2 linked regions of the Parabacteroides chongii genome follow. The protein of the gene in region 2 interacts with the protein of the main gene of each other region in a pairwise test. Links are inferred from orthologs where the notes say so. Each region holds a gene or a part of one and is shown on either strand. Other genes may lie near its edges. The genes, in order: recA and dprA.

The links.
Region 1: the proteins of dprA (region 2) and recA interact in binary tests that used the Bacillus subtilis proteins (3 or more experiments, as listed by UniProt). The link is inferred for Parabacteroides chongii from one-to-one orthologs.

Annotation. Positions count from the first base shown.
Region 1 is NZ_CP120849.1:3,563,943-3,572,768, forward strand. The notes cover bases 3,480-6,366. They hold recA (recombinase RecA), read right to left. Parts: upstream 5,502-6,366; coding sequence 4,458-5,501; downstream 3,480-4,457. Other genes in these bases: P3L47_RS13285 (GNAT family N-acetyltransferase), read right to left, coding at 3,480-4,288; bcp (thioredoxin-dependent thiol peroxidase), read right to left, coding at 5,507-5,965; P3L47_RS13300 (radical SAM protein), read right to left, coding at 5,976-6,366. In the rest of the region: P3L47_RS13270 (glycosyltransferase), read right to left, coding at 1-958; wecB (non-hydrolyzing UDP-N-acetylglucosamine 2-epimerase), read right to left, coding at 955-2,040; UDP-2,3-diacetamido-2,3-dideoxy-alpha-D-glucuronate deacetylase VimE, read right to left, coding at 2,037-3,338; more of P3L47_RS13285, read right to left, coding at 3,335-3,479; more of P3L47_RS13300, read right to left, coding at 6,367-6,989; P3L47_RS13305 (saccharopine dehydrogenase family protein), read right to left, coding at 6,995-8,188; P3L47_RS13310 (hypothetical protein), read left to right, coding at 8,561-8,826. UniProt on the Bacillus subtilis protein: Multifunctional protein involved in homologous recombination, DNA repair and competence.
Region 2 is NZ_CP120849.1:2,104,505-2,113,297, forward strand. Bases 2,095-4,948 are described here. They hold dprA (DNA-processing protein DprA), read left to right. Parts: upstream 2,095-2,893; coding sequence 2,894-4,003; downstream 4,004-4,948. Other genes in these bases: P3L47_RS07900 (peptidase U32 family protein), read left to right, coding at 2,095-2,475; P3L47_RS07905 (acyl-CoA thioesterase), read left to right, coding at 2,475-2,885; P3L47_RS07915 (HipA family kinase), read left to right, coding at 4,125-4,907; P3L47_RS07920 (DUF3037 domain-containing protein), read left to right, coding at 4,885-4,948. Also shown: P3L47_RS07895 (efflux RND transporter periplasmic adaptor subunit), read right to left, coding at 1-967; more of P3L47_RS07900, read left to right, coding at 1,219-2,094; more of P3L47_RS07920, read left to right, coding at 4,949-5,268; P3L47_RS07925 (hypothetical protein), read left to right, coding at 5,766-6,278; P3L47_RS07930 (linear amide C-N hydrolase), read right to left, coding at 6,289-7,338; BamJ family beta-barrel-assembly machinery protein, read left to right, coding at 7,551-8,138; BamJ family beta-barrel-assembly machinery protein, read left to right, coding at 8,152-8,793. UniProt on the Bacillus subtilis protein: Protein that helps load RecA onto ssDNA during transformation. Binds cooperatively to circular ssDNA, is able to bridge different segments of DNA. Favors the loading of RecA onto SsbA- or SsbB-coated ssDNA and formation of RecA-DNA filaments.

The sequences.
Region 1 (8,826 bases), 1.5 Mb from region 2 along the record:
TGGGACCGGAATCGGTGGCACGGTTTGTCAACAATAATAAAACAGAGCTGCTGTTTAATACGGAAGGAATATCCGATGCCGGAACGTATCCTTTAAAGTCCATGTAAGGAAGGACGTTCTGTTTCTCAGCTTCTTCCGTAATGATTTTCCAGGATGCTTCGTCGACATACCAATACACCCGGCAATCCTTGACGGTCAATACCTTTTCTTCAGACAAGATCCGTAATGCTTCCAAGAATAACCCGGGATCACGCATCGCTGTACTTAGCAACCGTCCCGTATAGGTGATGATGAATTGATCCGTCTTTCTCTGTTCCGGATAAAACAACTCAGAGTCAAACCCATTATAGATCAGTTCAACGTTCGGATTATATTGTTTCAGCATGTTCACATGCCAGGGAGAGATTGTTGTTACAAAATCAGCCTGCCTTAACACCCGGTTTCTATCCCTGAGACTTTTCCGTTTAAAGACTGAAACAAACAATTTGTTTAATCCCAGGAAAGAAGGGAGCGGGTGAGATATAAATTCATTTCCGGTATATTGTTCGATGATATCCCGCAGGTCGACAACTAAAGGCAGTTGATGTTTTCGGGCTACCTTGCGTGCTGCCGGCAAGGGAAATGTCCGGAAGCTGCTGCATAAAACCAGATCGAACTTATTTCTTTTGACCAGCTTTTCCGCCTCTTTATACATACGGATATCCTTATATCCGAAACAAAGATCGAGCAAAAGTGTGCTGATCCATTGTAACTTTCGGGTAAAGCGCCCTTTGGCTGTATAATAATTCACATATGCGACTTCACATTTATTTGCCAGGAATGTAAACGTATTTTCTTCTACGGCTTCCGTCAGAACAACCGGTTCCCATCCGTAACTTCCGAGATATTTGCATAGATATCCCATGCGCGGACCGAAAGCCGGTGGAAAAAGATCGCAGATGATCAGTACTTTCTTCATAGCAGATCGATAATGTTTTTTGAAGCACTTCCTGTTCCGTATTCCAGGATTTCTTTTCTTTCCGGCCGCTTCCCGAGACAATGCAGGATATTCTCTTTTTTATATCCGGCAATCTGGTTCCAGCCGGCTTCAACCGTCTCTACCCATTCTGTCTCATCCCGTAATGTTATACAGGGAGTGTGATGGAAATATGCCTCTTTTTGTACGCCGCCCGAATCTGTCAGGATCGTTGCCGCATGTTTTTCCAGCATGACCATATCCAGGAAACTGATCGGAGGAATGATCCGTATCCCTTCGTGACTTTCCAGTGAATGTAACAGACCTTGCTTTTCCAGACAATTTCGTGTACGGGGATGGAGGGGTAAAACAGTCGGGCAGGAAAGGGACGATATTTCTTTGATTGCATCGACGATACCGGATATCCTCTCCGGACTATCCGTGTTCTCTGCCCTGTGTACCGTACATATTCTGAACTCTTTGCTGGCCAGCTTCAGCCGGTCGAGTATAGCGGAGGAAGTGTCAGCCAATTTGCCGAAAGTCAATGCGGCATCATACATGACATCCCCGACATGGTGAACTCCCTCTTGTATCCCTTCGTTAGCCAAATGCCTGACGGCAGCGAAAGTCGGGCAACACAAGATCGTTGCCATATGGTCGGTCAGGATGCGATTGATCTCTTCCGGCATCTGCTTGTTGAAACTGCGAAGTCCGGCTTCTACATGAACTACCGGTATATGAAGTTTGGAAGCAGCCAATGCACCTGCCAGTGTCGAGTTCGTGTCACCGTAAACCAACACATAATCGGGTAAAGTATCCAGTAATATTTTTTCTATTTCGATGAGCATACGACTGGTCATCTCTCCATGCGTCCCGTTCCCGCATTGCAGTTGCCAGGCGGGCTGGGGGATTCCCATGCTATTGAAAAAGATGTCGCTCATATTGGTATCATAATGCTGCCCCGTATGAAGAAGCAGTTCCTCATACGGCGTTTCATTCTTTTTGTTGTATTCATGAATCGCCCGGCTAACCATGGCAGCCTTGACGAATTGGGGCCTGGCTCCGACAATAGTGACAATTTTCATTTCTTTGCGAGTTCGTTTAATAAATGGCTGTAGAGTTTGCGTAAATAACTATCAGTGCTTTCTTGGGCACTGGTGTTATGCCATAAGAGTGTCAGTTCTCCGCCGGCATTTTTCACTTGTTCGGCAAGGTTCAGGCTATATGCCTGTGCTTCTTCGTAATTCAATCCCATATATTTCTTTTCTTCTAAAGAACAATCCATGACCGTGAGCGGATGCAGCAGGATGGAAGACAAACGACGGCTGACCGGATTGATCCAGCGCACCGGATAACTGGTGCCTAACCTGAATCCGGCAACATCGGCATATCCCATCGTAAAATCATCCGTTATACCGGCCGCTTCCAGTTGAGTCATATCTTCCGGTTCACGGCTGGAAAGGAAATGGTGACGGTTCAGGCGGATGCTTTTTCCGGTATGCTCTTCCAGTACGGCTTTCTCTTTTTTTATCAGGTCCGGTGACAGACCAGCCTGATAGCTGGCGTGCAGTCCGATAGCCATATCATTGCTGTAAACAGACTCCAATAACTGGCCTATGTCTTTGCTGCGCAGGCTGTAACGAGGTCTGTCCTGTTTGGTTTTGCCTCCGCTGCGGATAAAAAGGATCGCCTGGCAAATATCTTTGCCAACCTGTTCCCGTAATACGTTATTTTGTTCAAACAGCCAGGGAAATGTATAGTACGGATCCTCTTCCAACGGTCCGTATTTCCCTTGTACGGATTGCAGGATGCCTCTTTTATCCCGAACCGAGCGGATAACTCCTTTCCATGTACGGTAAAGAGTGGGCATGTCCAGGTCGTGAGTCAGGTAAATATGCTGTATTTCTTTCTTTACATCCGGTATGCGGAGACCGTATTGCTGCAACCATTTGCGCAGGAGCAAGCGGTATTCGTCGACGATCGGGCGGTGAAGGAACCCTGCCCGATAGGGAAGAGATTGCTTTCCGGGGAAACGTCCGTGTTCATCCCTGACGTTCCGTTGTATAATTTCCTCATAGCGGGTGATAAGAAAGTACGTGCTGGCAATGATATCCGCATGGATCACCAGTGTTTCGCCAACCAACTCCACCAAAGGCGAGCCGAACAGGAGAGGAGTCCCTTCGATTTCCTGCAAGGGTAATTCCGGAAGGGAAGAAGCTGTGCCGTATACGCGGCTGGAAAAGAATCCGGAAGGTATGATCACGATACTATAACGCTCAAAATGTTTTATGTTATTCGTATATCCGATAGCAGCAACAATTTCCCCGGGAATATCCTCTCCGAGAAGGAAGCGTATTATATAATGTAAAGCGTGATTGTTCATATCCGTTCCTTTATCTTAAGCCAGGCTCTATGTAATAAACTGAGATTTCCTTTTGTTATTGTGAAGAAAGGTGCCTGAATTGCCCCGAATTCACGAAAAAAGCGTTCAACACCCGGAATCATGGAACCTTCGAAGTCGAATGTCGTAGTGTATCGGGAGGCATAACGGATACACTCCCAAAGGAGCAGGCTGTGAGCTCCCGAAGCTCGTAATGCCGGATCGCCTCCTCCGGCGAGGTAATAAGCGCAGCTTTCCTGCCAGGCGATGAAAGCGACTGCGTGTAGTTGTCCTTTGTCGTCATAGGCTCCCCATAAGTCGCCCTGATTGCGTTCGCGGCAGGCTGTGATCAACTGTCTCAGTGTGTCTTGCCTTTTGGGGGCGGCAAGATGCTGACGTTCGAAGGTCAGCGATTGTATCTTCAGGAAATCGGCTATGGATATTCCTTTCCGGATGGTGATACCGAATTTCTCTTTGGCTTTTGTAATGTTCCGGCGAATGTTGGGACTCATGTTTTCCCAAAGGACAGGCTCATCCTGTATGGCATTCAACAGATACGTATAACGTGTCGTCTGTTTGTATCCTTCCCAGTAAAAAGGCAGCCAGTCCGTTATCCTGTAATTGAAGTTTTGCAGGAAATGCGGATAAGCCTTTAATGCGTCTGTGAACTCCTTGCATATCGCCTGGCGTTTCCCCAATGTCCGGGTATATTTGGCATCCGGAGGTTCCGGAGCGAACCAGGGACCCATGGTTTGCGTATAGACAGGCATCGATATGATTCCTTGATGGGGAATATACAGAGGCATGGCGGCAAGTATCTTCCCTTTCTCTTCGACCAGCAAGACATCCCATTTCGTTTCTCCGCAGGCTACATCCAACCACCAGTCGCGTGAAAAAAGCGGCAAGCTGCTTTCATTACTGCACAGAAAGCGATATTTGTCTTTGTTTGTCATGATAGGAAGAGAATTAAATAAAAACTGTGTCAAAAGTTGATATTAGGGAACGCAGATTACGCAGACGAAGCGCAGAATCTCGCAGACTTGTTAAAAAAATAAATCTGCGAAAGTCTGCGTTTTCTGCGTAATCTGCGTCCGGTAATAGCTTTCTGATAATCTGCGTAGCTTATCCTTTCAATGCTTCGAATATCAATCCGGATAATTCTTCTGCCAGTTCAGGATTGTCGTTGACGCATTGTTTGGCGGCATCACGTCCCTGTCCCAGTTTTGTATCGTTGTAGCTATACCAGGAACCGCTCTTCTTGATGATGTTCAGTTCTGCACCCAGGTCGATGATCTCTCCCGCCTTGGAAATACCTTCGCCGAACATGATATCAAATTCAGCCTTACGGAAAGGAGGAGCCACCTTGTTCTTCACTACTTTCACGCGAACCTGGTTGCCTTTCACTTCGTCGCCATCCTTCAACGTACCGATCTTACGGATATCCAGACGTACGGAAGCATAGAATTTCAGCGCGTTACCGCCGGTAGTCGTTTCCGGGTTACCGAACATCACACCGATCTTATCACGCAACTGGTTGATAAATATACAAGTCGTGTTTGTCTTATTGATCGCACCGGTCAGCTTACGCAATGCCTGAGACATCAGACGTGCCTGCAGACCCATCTTGCTGTCACCCATATCGCCTTCGATTTCGGCTTTCGGCGTCAATGCCGCAACAGAGTCGATAACGATAATATCCACGGCAGACGAACGGATCAGCTGTTCGGCAATTTCCAATGCCTGCTCACCGTTGTCCGGCTGTGAGATCCATAAGTTTTCCACATCGACACCCAGCTTTTCCGCATAGAAACGGTCGAACGCATGTTCCGCATCGATAAAGGCAGCGATACCACCCGCTTTTTGTGCTTCGGCAATAGCGTGAATCGCCAGGGTTGTCTTACCGGAAGATTCCGGTCCGTATATCTCGATAACGCGTCCTTTCGGATAACCGCCAACGCCCAGAGCGGCGTTCAGTGCGATAGAACCGGTCGGAACCACTTCTATTGCTTCTATACTTTCGTCACCCAACTTCATGATAGAACCTTTTCCGTAGTTCTTCTCAATCTTGTCCATTGCTGCGCGCAATGCTTTTAACTTGTCGGCATTTACAGCCGGTTTACCTTCCGGGGTTTTTCCCTCTTCGAATAAATTGTCTTCTTTTGCCATCCCTTTTATGAATTAAGGATTTGATTAGCATGGTCTTTTGTTTTCACCTCTTTCGGACCGATTATCTTTTCGATGACACCGTCTTCGTTGATAATAAAGGTGGTACGGAGAGTCCCCATGTATGAACGTCCGTACAGTTTCTTTTCCGCCCATACGCCAAAGGCTTGTTGCAGGGCTGTGTCCGTGTCAGCGATCAGGTTGAAAGGCAGGTTCTGCTTCGCAATGAATCCCTGGTGGGATTTTGCGCTGTCTTTACTTACCCCGACCACTTCGTAACCGGCTGCCTGTAGCTCCTGGTAACCGTCACGCAGGCTGCAGGCTTCTGCCGTGCAACCGCTTGTGTTGTCTTTCGGGTAAAAGTAAAGCGCTAGCTTCTTACCTCTGAAATCGCTGAGTTTTATTTCATTTCCGTTCTGATCAGTCCCCAACACTTCGGGGGCTTTGTCTCCAACTTGTAATGCCATATTATTCAGTTTATTTAATGTTATAATTCATCTTACGCGTCACTACCACTTTCCGGTGGTTGCCTCCTTTCAGTACTTTGCCGAACAGTTTCCTGCCCAGGTGTACCCTGGATGCATACGATTCGAATGTCTCTGTCCGGTAATCGAAATCATCTTTCCAACAGCCTTGGGGAGAGACGTAGCAGTAAGTAGCCTTTTCAATGCCGTCGTCCTCGACCTCGTCATTTTCGAGTATGATAAGATTCTGTTTCTGAGGAACCAGGCAAACAATATTTCTACGTTTGCATTCTTCTATCAACGGGACTAATATCGTATCATACTTCTCGTAAATCTGTGTAAGGTCGAAATCCTGGTATTCGGTATTCCCGATCTTTTGGATGGGCCTTAGCTGGAGAATGTCCATTTCATCCCCGATCACCTCCCAGATACGGCTTAACTCATTCAGATTCCTGTTGTTGATCGTATAGTTTATACGTAATTTGAATGCCGGATATTTCTTTTTTATTTCAGCAATATCAGCCAGTAACTCCTGGAACCGGTCAAACTTGCCGTTTGCCATCAGGTATTCATAAGTCTCCCGTGTGACCCCGTGCGCCGATAATGTCAGTTCGTCGAGCCCGGCTTCGATTGCCTCCGTCAATAACTCCCTGGTCAATAAAGCTCCGTTTGAAGTTATTGAGATGTAAGGAACATTGTATTTTTTACCCAGCGAAATGACTTTTACCAGGTCTTTATATAATGTAGGCTCCGCCCCGCAGCCAATCTGAAGCTTCAATGCCCGGTGAAACAAACGGCCGGCAATTGTTTCTATATCTTCATATCCCAGGATACCACGGTAGGTCTTTCTTTTTTCTTCATCGCTGAAATAACACATCTTGCACCTGTAGTTGCAAGCCAGTACCGGATCGAGGAAAATGCCGATGTACCTTTTACCCAGCAGGTGAAAGGCCCAAATCCCTAACAGCTTGATCCTTCTGCTTTTGATACGTGTGCTAAGACGCAGTATCCTGTAGATATTACTCATTATTCTTACAACTCAAGGTCTACATTAAACATTTCGTGCCAGGGCAAACCTTGCTCGTTCAGTTCTTTCATGAACGGATCCGGATTGAACTCTTCCACGTTCCATACGCCCGGTTTCTTCCATATTCCCTGCATGAAGAGCTTGGCACCAATCATGGCGGGAACGCCTGTCGTATAACTTACGCCCTGTGCGCCTGTTTCCTTGTAGGCTGCTTCGTGGCTGCAGTTGTTGTAGACGTAGTAAGTCTGTTCTTTTCCGTCCTTGATACCGCGGATACGGCAGCCGATAGAAGTTTCGCCCGTATAGTTTTCGCCCAGGTCACCCGGGTTAGGCAGTACGGCTTTCAGGAACTGGATCGGAACGATCTCCTGTCCGTTGTACATGATCGGGTCGATACGCGACATGCCGATATTCTGGATTACACGTAAATGAGTCAGGTATTCCTGTCCGAACGTCATCCAGAAGCGGGCACGCTTGATGGTCGGGAAGTTCTTTGTCAGACTTTCCAGCTCTTCGTGATACATCAGGTACGATTCGCGCGGACCTACATTCGGGTAGTTCAGCGGCTTGTGTACCGACAGCGGATCGGTGTCTTTCCATTCCCCGTCCTCGAAATATTTACCACGCTGGGTGATTTCGCGGATATTAATTTCCGGATTGAAGTTCGTGGCGAATGCCTTGTGGTGATCGCCTGCGTTGCAGTCTACGATGTCCAGATACTGGATTTCATCGAAATGATGCTTTGCTGCATAAGCTGTATATACTCCTGTTACGCCCGGATCGAATCCGCATCCCAGGATAGCCGTCAGCCCCGCCTTTTCAAAGCGGTCTTTGTAGGCCCACTGCCAGCTATATTCATATTTCGCCTCGTCCAGCGGTTCGTAGTTGGCGGTGTCGAGATAGCTGACACCGTAAGCCAGGCAGGCGTCCATGATGGAGAGGTCCTGATAAGGTAAAGCCAGGTTGACAACCAACTCGGGCTTGAAGTCATTAAACAATGCAACGAGCTCGTCCACGTTGTCCGCATTGACCTGTGCTGTCTTCACCTTCACATTCTTGATATCGGCAGCAATCTGGTCGCACTTGCTTTTCGTGCGGCTGGCCACCATGATATCGGTAAAAACATCAGCGTTCATCGCGATCTTTTTAACAGCAACGGTACTTACGCCCCCTGCACCAATAACTAATACTCTTCCCATTTACAAATAGAATTAATCTTGTTAATATACAGTTTACAAGGTTTTAAACCAAAGGACAAATATACGATTTATCTTTGGAAAAAATCAAACAGTAGTCTAAAAACAATCGGACGGTGAGTCGTGTCTTTTTCTCTTAGGGGAAGTGGTGCAGCGTTTGTAAGTCGAACTGCATCTTATTTAATGTAAACGCAATGCCTGGATAAATATTAAAGTTAAAGTATATATAAATGCTTGGTTCTTATTGGGAACGCGTTATATTTGTATGTAGAATGCGAGATTTTTAGAGTTATTAAGAGTACGCATTTAAACCCTGACAATGGAAACAGAGTCTAAACAGTAGAATAAATATATTAATGTAGAGGAGAAACGAATATGAAACCCATGAAATTAACATCTTTAGTGGTGATGCTCCTGGTTGGCTTCAGTGCCGCAGCCCAGGAGGAGTTCTTTGATGATGTGTATTTCTCTTCAAGTAAAGAAAAAAAGAAAGAAAAAACAGAAGAGAAGGTTATACAGCCCAAAAAAGAAGATGCAACGGGATCTTCATCTGCAATCGTTTTGGCATCGGCTTCGGATTCGCATCCGGCGTTTGAAGAAAACAGGGACGTAGATGAATACAATAGGCGATATACATCTGT
Region 2 (8,793 bases):
CGACTACTTTGTAAACAAGGGTTTTATCTTGCAAACGAACCGTTGCGCCTTGCGGGATAACGATGCAGTCTGTGTAGGTTTGCGGAATAAGCACATTGCCGGATGCTCCGCTATGGAGCAGGCGGGATTCATTCGGGAATACGGCTCTAACACCTACCGTACCGGTTTGGCGGTCGATCACTCCACTGATGGATTCAATTTTCCCTTTCTGCTCATAAACAGACTGGTCGTTCAGTTTCAATGTGACTTCCGGCATATTGGCCAACGCTTCATCCATGCTTTTGTACTGACGGCTCATGGCCAACAGCTGGTTTTCCGTCATGGAGAAGTACACATACATGTTTGAATTGTCGGAAACAGTTGTCAACGGCTGCGGAATATTGGCACTGACCAATGCTCCGGCACGATAAGGCAGCATACCGACTACTCCGTCGCTCGGACTTTTTACTTCCGTATAAGAAAGGTTGTTTTGGGCATTTAGCTCCTGTGCCTCTGCCTGTGCCAGTTGCGCTTTGGCTGTCAGGTAATTGTTCTGGCTTGTTTTCAGATTGAATTCGGAAACAACTTTTTTGGCAAACAGTTCTTTTGTGCTGTTGTAATTCAATTCGGCAGTACCTAAAGCTGCTTTTGCAACCTCAACGTTGGCTTGAGCCGTTTTCAAAGCTGCCTTATAAGGTACTTGGTCGATTACAAAAAGTAACTGTCCTTTTCGTACAACCTGTCCTTCTGTTACGCAGAGTCGTTCGATAGTTCCTGATACTTGCGGATAAATATCTATATCCTGGCGACCGCGAATAGACGCTGAATAGGGCATGGTCAGCTCCCTATTGGCTGTTGAAACTTTCATTGTTGCGTAAGACGCTTTCATCTGTGCATCCGACGTCTCTTTTTTACAGGATGTCATCCACATTGTCGTACAACCAATAATCATCATCAGCTGTATCCATCTTGCTTTTGCTTGTATCATATGTCTTAATTTGTTAAATGCCGCAAAATTAACAGATAAATGTGGGAAAAAAATTGTCTGAATGTCTATATAGATATTCTATATTTATAATATATAGGAATTTTAAGAGAATAAAATCTAATGAAATGAAATAAATATGTGATATTATTATGTGCATTGTCCGATGCCGGATAAAAAGTTAACTGGTTTTATCTTAGAAGTATGCGAAGAAAGCCGTATCTTTGTGGTTTCTAATTTAAAACCAAACAGCTTTGAACGAGAAAGATTTTGAAATAATGGCGCCGGTCGGCTCGTATGAGTCGTTGATGGCAGCTATCCAGGGAGGAGCCGACTCCATCTACTTCGGCATTGAAGGACTGAATATGCGTTCGCGCTCTTCCAATAATTTCACCACGGACGATTTGCGTAAGATTGTCTCCATCTGTAAGGAACACAGCATTAAGAGTTATTTGACGGTTAATACGGTTATTTACGGGGAAGACCTGGCATTGATGCGTGAAATTATCGATGCGGCAAAGGAAGCGGAAGTCTCTGCAATTATTGCGGCAGACGTGGCAGCCATGAGCTATGCGAACCGGATCGGGCAGGAAGTTCACCTGTCTACCCAGCTGAATATATCGAATGTGGAGGCGCTGAAGTTCTATGCCCAGTTTGCCGATGTGGTGGTGCTGGCGCGCGAATTGAATCTGAAACAGGTAGCCGAAATCTACAAACAGATTGTAGAACAGCAGATAACCGGTCCGAGAGGCGAACTGATCCGTATCGAGATGTTTGCCCACGGTGCCTTGTGTATGGCTGTTTCCGGTAAATGCTATTTGAGCCTGCATGAAATGAATGCGTCTGCCAACCGGGGTGCTTGCATGCAGATCTGCCGCCGCGGATATACGGTGAAAGATAAGGACAGCAACATCGAACTGGATATAGAAAATCAATATATCATGTCGCCCAAAGACCTGAAAACGATCCATTTCATGAACAAGATGATGGATGCAGGCGTGCGGGTATTCAAGATCGAAGGCCGTGCCCGCGGACCGGAATATGTGCGTCTCGTGACTGAATGTTATAAAGAAGCAGTGAAGGCTTATTGCAGTGGAACATATGATGAAGAAAAGATCGCCGTCTGGGACGAGCGTCTGAAAAGCGTCTTCAACCGGGGCTTTTGGGACGGCTATTATCTGGGACAGCGTTTGGGTGAATGGAGCAGCAAGTATGGTTCCGGTTCGACCAAAAAGAAAGTATATGTGGCGAAAGGCATCAAATACTTCAGCGGCATCGGTGTGGCTGAATTTGAAATGGAATCGGGCTCGCTGAAAGCGGGAGATGAGATTCTGATCACAGGCCCGACAACCGGTGCGGTGATGCAGACCATCGATGAGATACGTGTCGACCTGAAGCCGGTGGAAGAAACCGTAAAAGGCGAGCGTTTCTCCTTCAAAGTATCTGAAAAGGTACGCCCTTCCGACCGCCTGTATAAAATGGTACCTAACAACGATAAAGAACTGAAATAATGAAAGAGTATATTTTTAAACTGACAGACAAGGTGCGCGACTATGAATGCGACCTGCAGGGAGTAGTGAACAACTCCAACTATCAGCATTATATGGAACATACCCGTCATGAGTTCCTCGAATCGCTGGGCGAGAATTTCGGAGCCATGCACGATAAAGGGGTGGACGGCTTCGTCTCTCATGTGGAGATCGATTATAAAACATCCTTGAAGAGCGGCGACAGTTATATCTCCTGCCTGAATGTGTATAAGAAAGGCGTGAAACTGGTTTTTGAACAGGATATCTATCGGGCTTCGGACGGTGTGCTGGCTACCAAAGGGAAAGTTGAGTCTGTTGTTGTGCAGGACGGCAAGCTGACCCGCGGCGAATATTTCGACGAAATGCTTAAAAGGATACAGGATAAACTATGAGATAGATTATGACAGACAACCGGATTTACCAAATTGGCTTAACTATGATAAACGGGGTAGGAGATATCCTGGCCCGTCAGCTTCTGCAAACCTGTGGTGATGCGGAAGCCGTTTTTACGGAGACACAACATGTATTGGAGAAGATTCCGGGTTTCGGTTCGGCTACGGCCGCTGCTGTCAAACGCCCGGAAGTCCTTCTGCAAGCGGAAAAAGAGTTAGCCTTTATCGAAAAGAACCAGCTCACCTGTTATTTCCTGACAGATGAGAATTACCCGAAACGTTTGAAGGAGTGCTCTGATGCTCCGGTGCTTCTCTATTTTAAAGGCGGTGCCGATCTGAATGCTTCTCGTATTATCAGTATTGTTGGAACCCGTCATGCAACGGAGTATGGCAGGGCGATGACGGACGAACTGGTACACACCCTTTCGCTTTCTATCCCGAACTTACTGATCGTAAGCGGACTGGCTTATGGTATCGACGTATGTGCCCATCGGGCTGCGCTTAAAGCGAACTTGCCGACGGTAGGTGTGCTGGCTCACGGGTTGGATCGTATTTATCCGCCTTCGCATCGTTCCGTAGCAGTGGATATGTTGGACCGCGGAGGTTTGCTGACCGAATTTCGTAGTGGAACGGAACCGGATAAGCCGAACTTTGTACGGCGTAACCGGATTGTTGCCGGTATGGCGGATGCGACGGTCGTGATAGAATCTGCCGAGAAAGGCGGCTCGCTGATCACTGCCGATCTTGCTTTCTCCTATGGACGGGATGTCTACGCATTTCCCGGTCGGGTAAACGATCTCCATTCGAAAGGCTGCAATGCCTTGATCCGGCAGAATAAGGCTGGGCTGATAACTTCCGCTTCCGACCTTATCTCGGCGCTTTGCTGGGATATAAAGGAAACAGCTTCTTCCCTCCCTGTTCAGACTGAATTGTTTTTCGGGGAAGATGAGCGGACAGCACCGGTAATAACCGTTCTCCGTGAAAGAGGCGAGATGCATATCGACCAACTGGCTGTTGCATTGAATCTGCCTGTCCGTGAACTGTCATCTTTACTCTTTGAACTGGAGATGAACGGTTTGATCAGGACTTTGCCGGGAAATATCTACCGGCTTGCCTAACGGTTACATCTCATAACTTATTTCAATTAAAACAACCGCCTGTTTATATTGTTTTAGAGATGTTGATTGTTTCTTTTGTGTAAACAGGAAGTATCTTTATCTTTGTCAAAAGCATTTGAATATGGAATTGCGAACAGCGAATGTGATCAGATATATTATGCCTTTACGGGAAGGCGGTTCGTTGCCGGCTTTGGCTGAAGCCGACGATGAATATAAATATGTAGTAAAGTTCCGTGGCGCCGGTCATGGAACCAAAGCGCTTATTGCCGAACTGATCGGTGGTGAAGTCGCACGTGCACTGGGCTTTCGTGTTCCGGAGCTGGTCTTCCTAAATCTGGATGAGGCTTTCGGACGAACGGAAGGTGATGAGGAGATACAGGATTTGTTACAGGCGAGCCGTGGTCTGAACCTGGGATTACATTTCCTGTCGGGCGCACTGACATTCGATCCGGTAGTTAATAAGGTAGGAGAAAAGCTGGCCTCGCAGATCGTCTGGCTGGATGCCTTGCTGACCAACGTGGACCGTACGACCCGCAATACCAATATGCTGATGTGGCATAAGGAATTGTGGCTGATTGATCATGGTGCATCGCTTTACTTCCATTATTCATGGTCGAACTGGCACAAACACGCTTTGAGTCCGTTTATCCAGATCAAGGATCATGCTTTGTTGCCGGAGGCCGGTAAGCTGGAAGAAGTGAATGCCGAGTTCGAACGTTTGCTTACTCCGGAAAAGGTTCGTGAGATCGTCTCCCTGATTCCGGACGACTGGCTGCATTGGAGTGAAAGTCCCGGTACGCCGCAGGAGATAAGAGAAGTCTATATTGAATTTTTGACAGAAAGGATTCCCCATTCCGAAACATTTATAAAAGAAGCACAAGATGCAAGGAAAGCACTTATATGAATACGCCGTTATCCGTTTTGTTCCCCGGGTGGAACGTGAGGAGTTTATTAATGTAGGTATTATCATGTTCTCGAAACAGGCCCGCTTTATAAAGGCGCGTTATCAGGTGGACGAGAAGAAGCTCCGTCTGTTTTCCTCAGAGCTGGATATGGATTCGTTGTATGCTGCTCTGAAAGTATTCGATCATATCTGTTCGGGGGCAAAGAGCGCAGGTCCTATCGCTGCCATGGATATCCCTGAACGTTTCCGCTGGCTGACGGCTGTGCGCAGTTCTTCGATACAGACATCCCGTCCGCATCCCGGCTTTTCCTGCGATCTGGAGGCGACGTTCGAGAAGCTGTATGCCGAGTTGGTGATCTAGTCTATATCGGATATTTCAGCAAAGAAAGTCTATTTTAATTGTTAATTTTAGCAGTTTTTGCCAGTATTGTATATAGTTTTATTTTAGCTAACACTTTTTGGCGAAAGAGGCTTTTGCACTTAACATATATTGTCTGTAAAAAGCTTGACAAATGCTTGCTGTAGGCGTATCTTTGTACTGTGGTTTTTTCATAATAGTATTAGATTTAAGGTTAACAAAGTTTGATTAGGGCTTGTCGTGAGACAGGCTTTAATTGTTTATGGAGGTTTGCTATCGGAGCAAACCTTTTTTGTTTATACGATCCGAATATTTTTTCCGGAATAAGGAATTGAAATGAACTTTTGTTTTTTATTCCCTGTATATGAAATAAAGAAACCGGGACCAGGGGAGACGGGAAAAGGAGGTATTAATTTTATCCGTAATGTTTCTGTTATGTTCTTTTAATTGGTTACATTTGCGAAAGATCAGTGATTCAGTTATTTAGAAATTAGATTATAATGATGTCCTTTTTTATTTACTTTTTTATTATTGTGGTGGGGATTGTGGCTTTGATTTGTATTGTTGGCCTTCTTCTGCCGAATGAAAGAACCGCAACCAGCGAATGCTATTACAATGCATCGCCGGAAAAGGTTTATAATGCGCTGACGAATAACGCAGATTGTGGTTATCGCAGCGATTTGGAAAAGGTTGTCATTATAGAAGAAAATGATGGGATAGAAGTTTGGGACGAGATCGCGAAGAATGGTTCCGTCATCCGTTTCCGGACAGCCAATAAACAGCCTTATTCGTTGTATGAGTTTGATATTATCCGGGGGAACGGATTCACCGGCCATTGGAAAGGTGAATTGAAGTCAACCAGTACAGGCGGAACGCATTTTACATCAACGGAAACCATTCGGATAAAAAATCCTATCATCAAACTCCTTTCTTACTTGTTTTTCGATCTGGAGAAGTTCATGCATACCTATCAAAATGACCTGCGGGTGAAGTTGAGTGAGGATATTGCATAAAAAAGGGAGCTTAATGAGCTCCCAGGAATTTAAAAGGTTTAGTAGTAACAAACTGATCTGCCGTATTACCGGCATACGTTTTGCTGCTCACGAGATCCAGCATTTTCACGGGTGCCTTTTCTGAAAAATCCACATCCTTGAGATCCACCCAGAAGATATTGGGATGGATAGTCGATTCATAATAATAGACTTTATTTTTCTGATCGGAGACCGTTCTCCATATCGTCGATGAAATATTCGGCTGGTCAGGTGTTGTGATTCCTAACGGAACAGATGTGTTGCGGATCACACTGAATACGCTTGCCACTGCTGTACGCATGTCTTCTACTTTCGGGATGGCATTGATATAGAAAGAAGCACGTACAAAACGGTCGGCAGCCCGGTTGGTTCCGGGTAAGAAAGTCGTCCCTCCGATGTTCTTCCAGTAATCGTCCAAAGCCAACTGCTGATCGAAAACAGGTGAGTTTGTCATGACCTGGTAGGATTTGTCGTGATGGATGTTTAACTTGCCGTTTACATATTCAAAGATTGCATTGTCACCTTTATCGTCAGAGATGGAAAGATGCAATGTCGCCATCCGGGTACCATCCGGCATCATATCCGATACCACTTCAAATGTTCCTTTTTCGACAAAAGTGACCGCTTCGTCTACTGTTGCAAAATTATCCAGCATATATTGGACCCATGCAGCAATGGATAATCCCGGTTTCTTTCCGTCCCATTGTGGGTATTCCGATTCAGCCAGCCAAAGTAGGTTGGCTACCAGTCCTTTTTCATTCATTCCGTCCGTACTGCAGATATCGTAGGCTGAAGTCACTACACTGCCATATTTGGAAGTCCATTCCAGAGGATTTTTACCTATTTCGCCGTTACGCTGCATTCCCCGCGGAAATATCCAAAGGTTGCTGCGGGTGTCTTCTTTCCAGTCCATGGTCCGTCCCGTCAATACTGTATTATCTTTTCCCTGATAGACAACTCTGGTGCAGGCATCTGCCGGATTAAACTGTGCACTAGCCGTGATTGCAGCCAGCGCTATTCCCCATTTCTTAATGTGTCTCATAACCTTATCGTTTTAATATATAAACGATTTGTCTGTCAGAATGTTTAGAAAAACAGGGGGTATGGCGAATAATCTTTTGGCCTGCTGTGGAATAGTTTCAATGCTTTCTCCCCATAACAGATGCAAAAGTAATAAAAAAGTACCTTTTGATGACGTTTGTGTAGTTAAAAGCATTACTTTTGTAGCTTGTAATTAGTTGAAAACGAAAAAGAATGGATAAAGTAAGTTATGCACTTGGCTTAAGTATCGGAAATAATTTCCAGAACTCGGGCATTAATGATCTTCAAATTGAAGACTTTGTAAAAGGATTAAAAGATATTTTGGGTGACCAGACTCCTGAAATCAGTTATGACGAAGCTAAGCAGGTGATCAACGATTACTTCATGAAGCTGCAAAAAGAAAAATTTGAGATCAATAAGAAAGCAGGCGAAGAATTCCTGAACATTAATAAAGGAAAAGCAGGCGTTGTAACGCTGCCCAGCGGATTGCAATATCAGGTACTTCAGAAAGGTGAAGGCCCGACACCGACTGCTTCCGACAGCGTAAAATGTCATTATCACGGAACTTTAATCAACGGTACAGTGTTTGATAGTTCAGTACAGCGCGGTGAACCGGCTGTATTCGGAGTATCACAGGTAATCCCGGGATGGGTGGAAGCATTGCAGCTGATGCCGGTAGGTTCCAAATGGAGACTGTTCATTCCTTCCAACCTGGCTTATGGCGAGCACGGAGCAGGAGAAGCTATCGAGCCGAACAGCGCATTGGTGTTTGATGTTGAATTATTGGACATAGTAAAATAATTTATAGAGAAAAATGAAAAAGATTAATGTTTTAGTTGCTACGGTTATTGTAGCGTTGGGCGTTTCTGCCACATCTTGTGACTCAAAAAGAAGTGCGAGCCTGAAAACTGGTGCGGATAGCGCGAGCTATGCAATCGGTATTGCGAACGGAAGTATGTTCAAACAGAATCTGGAAGGTATGCCTGGCGGTCCTGTGAATATAGACGATCTGTTGGCAGGTTTCGAAGCAGCTTTGAAGAGCGACACTACTGGTGCGAAGATGACTATGGAACAGGCTCAGGCTTATCTGAATACTTATTTCGTAGAGGCTCAGGCTAAAGAAGCCCAGAAAGCAAAAGATGAAGGTGATAAATTCCTTGCTGAAAACAAAACGAAAGAAGGCGTTATCACAACAGAAAGCGGCTTGCAATATAAAGTAGAAACTGAAGGTACAGGTGCAAAACCTACAAAAGAAGATAAAGTAAAAGTACATTATACGGGTACATTACTGGATGGAACTACATTCGATAGCTCTGTAGAACGTGGTGAACCGGCTGAGTTCGGTGTAGACCGTGTGATTCCGGGATGGACAGAAGTTCTGCAGATCATGCCGGTTGGTTCTAAATATATAGTTTGGGTTCCTTCTGAACTAGGTTATGGCCAACAGCCTCCTCGC